Regions from separate parts of the Psychrobacter sp. P2G3 genome, predicted to be linked through region 2. Evidence: predicted binding sites of a transcription regulator. Region 2 holds the regulator's gene; the other holds the start of a gene.

Region 1 (4,583 bases), 1.3 Mb from region 2:
TGCTATTATTATTAAACAGTAATAATTAATAAAAGCGCTTATAAAAATAAAATGGAATTAAGATATGTCTAATAATAAACAAGATCCTGTTCAGCATAAAGAGCAATCTAAAGATCAGAAGCTAAAAACGGTAAACAATCAAATGAGCAAGCAAGTGATAGATCAGCGTTTGACTCTCAATCCCCTGAGTCAGTTTTCGATGGATAAGGATGCGCTTAGGTTGGCATTGGTGACTGCACAATATGCCTTGCGAGCGACCCGACAACAAACGCCGCCAACCGTCAATAAACCAACCGGGCTTCTGGTGCTGGTCAATGGGATGGAGCAGGCAGGCAAGGGCACTGCTGTCAAGCAATTGCGCCAGTGGGTCGATCCGCGATTATTAAAAGTAGAAGCAACGATTGGTCACCCGCCTCTCAAATACCAACCTATTTGGCAAGCTCATACAAAGGCCATGCCGCGTCATGGTGATGTCATGGTTTATTTTGGCAACTGGTATGCTGACCTGCTATATAACGTGATGCATATGGCAACCATAGCCATTCAGGATGAGGATATTAAAAAATCAACGCGTAATAAAAGTAAACATTCCAAAGATAAGTGCTCTAAGCATAAAGCTATTAACTACAATGATTCAGATAAACATCAAATGCTACCTATTGCTAAATGGCAAGATTATTTGCAGCAGCAGCTGATTAAGTTGCAGATATTTGAGCGTGATCTAGCGGCGAACCAAACCAAGATACTGAAGTGCTGGTTTCATATTGATGTGGATACCTTGCAGGCACGTTTAAAGGATAAAGAGGCCGATCCACAGTTTTTATATCAAATTGATTGGAGTGATACCGAGATATTAGCGCAGTTTAATCATGTTGCAGTGGCGTTATTAAGGCAACAAGATGACTGGGTCATTATTGATGGTAGTGATAAGTCGCAGGCCGCGACTGACTTTTGTCATGAAGTATTGCAAGCTATGCAGATGGCGCTTGCGAGTAGCGTTCCTGCAGATGATGACAAGGCTACTGACGAAATTACCGATGGAATGGCTGATAAAGCCACTAATGCTAGCAAAAATAACACTAATAACACTAATAACACTAATAAAAATAACAGCGAAAATAGTGATAACAGCAATCAGAACTTTGCATCTAAAAACCCTGAATCTAGGAATTTTGTACCTGTAAAGATACCTGAGAAGCTTATAGAGATTGATGCTCCAGATGTAGATAAGTCAGATTATAATAAGCAACTTGCGAAGAAGCAAGGCAAGCTTGCAGAGTTACTACGTGCACGCAAGGGTCGTCATGTGGTATTTGCCTTTGAAGGAATGGATGCTGCTGGCAAGGGCGGTGCTATTAAACGGCTTGTCGCACCACTCGATCCACGTGAGTACCAAGTTTATAATATTGGCGCACCGATGTTATATGAGTTGCAGCACCCATATTTGTGGCGATTTTGGACGAGTCTGCCAAATGAGCAGACTGATCGTATAAGCCGTATCGCTATCTTTGATCGTACTTGGTATGGACGAGTATTGGTGGAGCGTGTCGAGGCGTTAACAGACAAGGCAGTTTGGCAGCGCGCCTATGATGAAATCAATCGTTTTGAAGCAGATCTAACAGCAGCAGGAACGATTGTTATAAAGTACTGGCTTGCTATCGATAAAAAAGAGCAGTTAAAACGTTTTGAAGATCGCCGCGAGACCCCGCATAAGCAATTTAAACTAACTGATGATGATTGGCGCAACCGTGATAAATGGCCAGACTATGTGCAAGCAGCGGCTGATATGCTGGCACGTACTGATACAATCGATACACCGTGGTGCGTAATTGCAACTAACGAAAAGCGTCGTGCACGTTTAGAGGTACTAGACCATGCTATTGCACAACTAAAATTCCGCTCATAGATATTACATTAAGTACGATAGCATTATTACAAAGCAACTGAAAAGAGATTGGGTTTAAAACGTCTTGATATTAATACCTTATATGTTTTCTTTGACAATTCACCGTGAATATTGATAATAGGGCCAACAATAACTGAAGATTCTATATACTCTTATTTAGCCTAAGCAAAAGTAAGCACTATAAAGACAGCTGATGCAGATATCTTCAGTTACAAATCTTATAGTATCATTATGCATTATGTTCAATTATTTAATATAATAGGCACGTGCTCGCAATGGCTGAATAAGCAATCTGCTAATTTCAGCGCAAAGTTATATTACAAGTGGGTTATTAGCCTTATTTAATAGCAATAATTAAGTTGTTAAAATTGACAGTATCATGAACATAGCTATCATGAGTGAATATTTAAGCCGCAAGATGCTTTAATCAAATGATTTAGCGTTATACCTTGCGGCTTAGTAGTATGTTAGACGCTCTAATTTCTATCGCACGTTTATAACGTGAAAAAGTCAATATAATGACAAAAAATCGATAAAAATCTACAAGCCAATAAATTTCTAAAAAAGTACTTAAAGCAGTGTTTCAAAACAGTATTCAAAAGAACCATGTCGCGCATATGATGTCATGACTTTAATCCTCCTCTGACATAGATAGTGTTATGCGTTGCAATGTTATCAATCGCAAGTATTTTCAATCAGCTTACGCAAGGCGTATTAATTTATGGGTATTAGCAGCAGTTCTACAGAGCCGACCAAACCAGTTGGCAATATGAGAATCAATCTATTTTTTGCTATTTTACTGATTGCGATGACCAGCTATTTTTTATGGTGGGGATTCGATTACACCCTGCGTCAACAGACAACGCTATTCATTGTTGCGACGGCTTTTGGTGTCTTCATGGCATTCAATATCGGTGGTAATGATGTCGCCAACTCTTTTGGTACCTCAGTAGGTTCTGGCACCTTGACTATCCCGCAAGCGTTATGTGTGGCAGCGATATTTGAAGTGTCGGGGGCAGTACTGGCTGGTGGTGAAGTGACCGATACTATTCGAAGCGGAATTGTCGATTTAGATGGTCTGAGTGTCACGCCCAATCAGTTCATCTATGTCATGCTTTCAGCTTTGATTGCTGCTGCATTTTGGCTGTTGTTTGCTACGCGTAAAGGCTTACCAGTTTCAACGACGCACTCCATTATCGGTGGGGTTGTTGGTAGTTCCATTGTCCTTGGCATCACTCTGGGCGGTACTGAGATGGCGCTATCAACGGTAGATTGGGGAACCGTTGGAACTATTGCTATCTCTTGGGTATTGTCGCCGCTACTAGGTGGTGTTCTGTCCTACCTCCTATATGGACGGATTAAGAAAAACATCATTGAATATAATGATAAAACAGAGGCGCACATTGCGACACTCAAAGGCAACAAAAAAACCTTAAAGCAAAATCATAAAGAGTTTTTAGACGCTCTAACAGAGTCAGAGCAACTCGCTTATACTTCAGCGATGTTACGTGACCAAGAAATCTACAAAGATGATGATTGTATTGTTGAAGAATTAGAAACCGATTATTATAAACGGCTTTATGAAATTGAAAACGAGCGCAGTAACCTTGATACGCTAAAAGCACTTAAACAATGGGTACCTATTATTGCCGCTGCAGGTGGCGCAGTAATGACCTCTCTAGTCGTCTTTAAAGGCTTGAAAAATGTCAATAACGGCTTGACGACCCTGCAGGGTTTTCTAATCATGGGGATGATAGCGGCGTTGGTGTGGCTCGCGACCTTTATCTATACCAAGAGTATCCGTGGTAAACATAAAGAAGACTTAACCAAAGCGACATTTATTATGTTTAGCTGGATGCAGGTCTTTACCGCATCAGCCTTTGCTTTTAGTCATGGTTCAAATGATATCGCTAACGCTGTTGGTCCATTTGCAGCGATCATGGATGTGATTCGTACTAATAGTATTTCCACAGAAGCTGCGGTACCACCTGCTGTGATGCTGACCTTTGGTGTGGCACTTATTGTTGGTCTTTGGTTCATTGGTAAAGAAGTTATCCAAACAGTGGGTACCAATTTGGCAAAAATGCATCCTGCTTCTGGTTTCTCAGCTGAATTGGCTGCCGCTGCTGTGGTTATGGGTGCATCGACGATGGGTCTGCCAGTATCGAGCACCCATACCTTAGTAGGTGCGGTACTGGGTATTGGTATTGTTAATAGAGATACCAACTGGAAACTCATGAAGCCGATTGGTCTGGCTTGGATCGTTACTCTTCCTGCAGCGGCTTCAATGTCTGCAATCAGTTATATCGTATTGGTCAACATCTTTTAATGCTAAGGTTGTAAAGTTGGTAAATCAGACTTTATGAGTTAGGTAAACACAATAAAAAACGCTTATCCGTATTTTGCAGATAAGCGTTTTTTTGTATTCAAGTTAAAGCTGAGTATTTAGAGCGTGACATCAATTAGCCATTTTAAGCCTCACGATCTAGATGATGACATACCCTAGATTTAAGCAGTACCGAATTGCTGGCGTTTTTTGGCAAAGAAGCGATCTAAGCGATCCATAGCGTCTTCTAAATCATGCAGATTGGGCAAGAACACCACGCGGAAATGATCAGGTGCATCCCAGTTAAAGCCAGTACCTTGCACCATTAATACTTTTTCCTCTAGTAGAAGC
Region 2 (4,583 bases):
AGCTAGTTAATCACGACATGAAGTCAAATTGGTCGGAATATCCAAAGACTTGGGGTCTAAAATCACCAGATAAAAACATCGATCATCGCCGTGTGCCCAACCTTGAAGTGTTTTTTGAGCGTCATGGTAAATCACTATCTATCACTGATAAAGACAGTTTTTTGGCAGGAGATATTGTGACATGGCGACTACCAGACGGCAATTTGCCGCATATTGGTATCGTCTCAGATAAGAAGGCCGCCGATGGTACGCCGCTAATTATTCATAACATCGGAAGCGGTACTCAAGAAGAGAATATCCTTTTTGCTTATCCTATTACTAAGCACTTTCGTTATTAACGTAGACGATAACTTTAGTATGACGTTCTCGGAAAGCACAGTAAATCTATAAGAAAAATAAAACCCAGTCAATAGCAATAAATACTTGCTACTGACTGGGTTTTTTAGTGGTATTTTATTTGTCAGTATTGGCCATACCTAACAGCTGACCCATTTGTACCAAACTATTAGCCATCATGTTATCTTGCCAGTCAGCTTTTGCAGCTTTGGGCAATATGACAATAGCGGTTGAACCTAAATAAAAACGGCCAAGTTCATCGCCTTTTTCAAGTTTCATGTCATGATCAGCTTCTTGAATATCATCAGTACGCGTAATTTTGCCTGTCGCTACGGTCTCGATACCGGCGACAATCATCGCTCCAACCATTACAACTGCTGCTTTACCGTATGCCGTATCGAACATACAAACCAAGCGCTCATTGCGTGCAAACAAGTCAGGAATATTGGCGGCAGTGGTAGTATTGACTGAAAACAGTGTGCCAGGCACATAGCGAGTTTTAGTCAAAGTGCCCGCAAATGGCATGTGTACGCGGTGATAGTTGCTAGGAGCTAGATAGACAGTGGCAAAGCTACCATCAGCGAAATAGCTGCCATCCTCACTATCAGCAAGTAGCTGTCCGATGTCGTAGTATCGACCCTTAGCCTGTAACATTTTGTGGTCTTCTATCTGACCGAGCTGGGAAATTATGCCATCAGCAGGGCTTGCGATGCCATGAATGGTAGTATCAACAGCACGAGCATCATCTTTGAGTTCACGAGTAAAAAAGTCATTAAAGCTTTCGTAAGCGTTGAGGCTCTGTCGTTCATATTCATCCAGCTTTACGTTATAAGCTTTGGCAAAGCTACGAATAAAGGCGCGTTTAACTATAGGATGACGACTGGCGGCTAAACGTCCGGCCACTTTGCTGATCTTTTGCTGCGGTACAAACTGCTGGATAGTGGTAAATAAAGTCATAACGGGTTACCAGAATAATAATTAAGATGAGAAGATAGAGCTGGAAAATAATAAGAAGTGTTTGTATTTTATCATGGTCAGCACTCAATCGTATGACCATAATTGTTTAAGGAGGTAATCTATGAAAGCACTTATTCAGCGGGTAAATCGTGCTAGTGTTACAGTTGATGAATGTTGTATAGGCTCAATTGAGCACGGAATACTGGCATATATTGGCTTAGGGCATGACGATAACTTGCAGAATGCAAAGCGGATGATCGATAAAATCCTGACTTATCGTATTTTTGATAATCATTATGATCCAGCTAAGTATGGCAAGCTAGATTTAAACGTGCAGCAGGTAGGGGGCGGGTTGTTGTTGGTACCGCAGTTTACTTTGATGGCGAAGACAGACAAAGGCCGTCGCCCTGATTTTGGCGGCGCGATGGCGCCTGATGCAGCACAAGTACTGTTTGAGCAATTAGTCGCTTATGCTAAGACCCAACACCTTGATGTTGCAACTGGTCAGTTTGCTGCTGATATGCAGGTTGAAAGTATCAATGATGGGCCGCTGAACTTTTTATTAGAGGTGATGTGAATCACCAAAAATGGTTTAGATTCTAATTGTCATTAAACTGTCATAATTAATCCGTTTAATAAGCAGACATTAGTGAATGTTTATCGCCTTTTTTGCACCCTGAATTTTCCGTACCATATAGCTTTTACCAATGCTTAATAATAAGGTTGTCGTATGTATAATGAGCAGATTTTGATTGTCGAAGATGAACCAGCGATTCGTGAGATGGTTGTGATGACATTGGAGATGGCCGGATTTGATAGTTTGCAGGCAGCTGATGTCTCAGAAGCGCATCAACAAGTGGTGGATCATCGTCCTGCGCTGATCTTATTAGACTGGATGTTACCCGGAGATAAAAGCGGCATTGATTTTTGTCGCATGCTCAAAAGTGATGAATTGCTCGCTGAGATACCGGTCATTATGTTGACGGCCAAAAGTGAAGAGGATAGTAAGGTTCATGGCCTTGATGCTGGTGCTGATGACTATATGACCAAGCCCTTTTCAACACGTGAATTAATCTCAAGAATTAAAGCGGTATTGCGTCGTAGTAGTGCGCTGAGTGCTGATAAGCCTATCGAAATAGGTAAACTGAGCCTAGACCCCAAAGGCCAACGCGTTACAGCTAATGATAAGATCGTTGATATCGGTCCAACAGAATATAGGCTGTTGGCGTTTTTTATGAGCCATCCAGAGCGTGCTTATACGCGGACACAATTGCTAGATCAGGTTTGGGGCGGTAATGTCTATATTGAAGATCGGACCATTGATGTACACATCAGGCGTTTACGTAAATTATTGAAGCCCCACGACTGCGATACTTTAATTCAAACCGTTCGTGGTACGGGTTATCGGTTCTCTAGTCTCATTGAAAAAGTATAACCATTTTAAAAAACGGTACGTGAATCATAACGCAGTAGATAGTCGTAAGGATAATGAATTATATGATAACGCCTACGGAAAACGAGCAACAAAGTAAGCAAGAAAAGGGAAAGCAAGAGCAAGTTGCTCAGCAAGAAGTGCTGGGTCAACTTAAGAAAATCAGAAGCTCACTACGGGCACTACAAGATGCAGTAATTTTGCTGAATGATGATGATAGTCTGGAGTGGTGGAATCAGGCCGCAGAGGATTTGCTATTATTGCAAGCAGCCGATCAGGGCAAGAGCATTTTTGACTTCATTACCGTACCTGAATTTCGTCAGTACTATCAGACGATGACGACACCTAACGATGGGGTTCATATGGCGTCATGGCGAGACCCTAAGCGTTATTTGAAATGTGAGCTCACGCCTTTTGGTGACGAGAAGTTATTGATTATTTATGATGTGACTCGCTTGCATCATTTAGAGGAGATGCGCCGCGATTTTGTGGCAAATGTCTCGCATGAGCTCAGAACACCACTAACAGTGCTCATGGGCTATCTCGAAAACTTTTCAGATCAGCCCGACATGCCATCGCAGTGGCGGCGCGGTTTTGAGCTGATGACCCAGCAGACTGCACGGATGAATAGAATTGTTAATGACTTATTGCTGCTCTCTCGAATCGAAATCGAAGAAACCCATGAGCTGAATTATATCGATATGACCAAGCTACTGACTCATATCTATGATGACGCGCAGGCCTATAACCAAGAATATAATCATAGCATTCACCTGCAGATAGACACCTATGATGGATTGTATGGGTCAGAGATGTACTTAAATAGTGCCTTATCTAACTTGGTGATTAACGCCATTAAGTACACGCCAAAAGGTGGCAATATAGCCATTAGCTGGACTAGAACCTCAGACGGCTGCCGCTTCGCCGTCGAAGATAATGGCATTGGTATAGCGCCGCAGCATATTACGCGCTTGACGGAGCGCTTCTATCGCATTGATAGTGGTCGCAGTCGTGCCACAGGCGGGACCGGGTTGGGACTAGCGATTGTGAAACACGTCTTGTATCAATATGATGCCAACTTGCAAATTGAGTCGATGGAAGGCAAAGGCTCGACTTTTAGTGCAGTATTCCCAGCTGCCCATGTTCGGTCAGCGCCTACGGACTGATACTACAGTCGATCTCTACCATGTGTAAGCAGCCGTTAGTATTGGCCAGTTTTACACACCTATGCGCGCTAATCTTTTTGCAAAAATGGGTAGGGGTTAACTGCGCTACCATTGATATAAATACCGTAATGCACATGTGGCGGTGTGCTTTTTGCATTGCCACTGTCGCCGACATAGCCAATGATATCGCCAGCATCAACCCAGTCATTAGGTGAGATGTCGGCATAATCTTCTAAATGCGCATAATAATGTCCTGCGCCGCCAGGACCTACGATGACGATTACTTTCCCACCTAAATTATTTTCACCAACTTTTCTGACGATACCTTGCGTCGTTGCCTGTATCGGCGTGCCTCGCGCTGCAAAAATATCAATACCTTCATGCGTACGGCCTTGGCTACGTGCAGCGCCCCATGTATCAGTTAGATGCTGTTCTGGTAGCGGACTGGGTAGGCTGTTTTCTGTGGGCAGTTCTTGTTGTAATAAGCTAAGTTGTTGCCATTTCGCTACTACAAACGACTGTGTTTGTTGGCTGATGCTCGGTAGTAGTTTGTCTAATACAAACAATAGCACCAATAAAACAGCAGCTCTAATTAATACGCTTAATGCACGGCGCAAAAACGTTGGCTTGGGTGGCTGTTGATTTAGATTCGCTGGCATCGACATCTCTTGGGTTTTATATTAAGTTTTTGC

Evidence for each region. The regulator PhoB, encoded in region 2, activates phosphate uptake and scavenging genes when phosphate is short. The targets are predictions, from matches to a motif close to TGTCATNAANCTGTCATAA.
Region 1: AK823_RS04005 (inorganic phosphate transporter) is a predicted target of PhoB. The motif match lies at 2,412-2,430, and genes of this name have one in related genera.

The regions. Positions count from the first base shown of each region.
Region 1 covers NZ_CP012529.1:924,472-929,054, forward strand. The annotation lists gene AK823_RS04000 (ATPase) at 143-1,906, shown strand; gene AK823_RS04005 (inorganic phosphate transporter) at 2,628-4,235, shown strand; gene AK823_RS04010 (aminotransferase class I/II-fold pyridoxal phosphate-dependent enzyme) at 4,415-4,583, opposite strand, start outside.
Region 2 covers NZ_CP012529.1:2,980,495-2,985,077, reverse strand. The annotation lists gene AK823_RS12200 (DUF1287 domain-containing protein) at 1-338, shown strand, start outside; gene asd (archaetidylserine decarboxylase) at 454-1,293, opposite strand; gene dtd (D-aminoacyl-tRNA deacylase) at 1,415-1,870, shown strand; gene phoB (phosphate regulon transcriptional regulator PhoB) at 2,024-2,728, shown strand; gene phoR (phosphate regulon sensor histidine kinase PhoR) at 2,791-3,891, shown strand; gene AK823_RS12175 (M23 family metallopeptidase) at 3,960-4,550, opposite strand.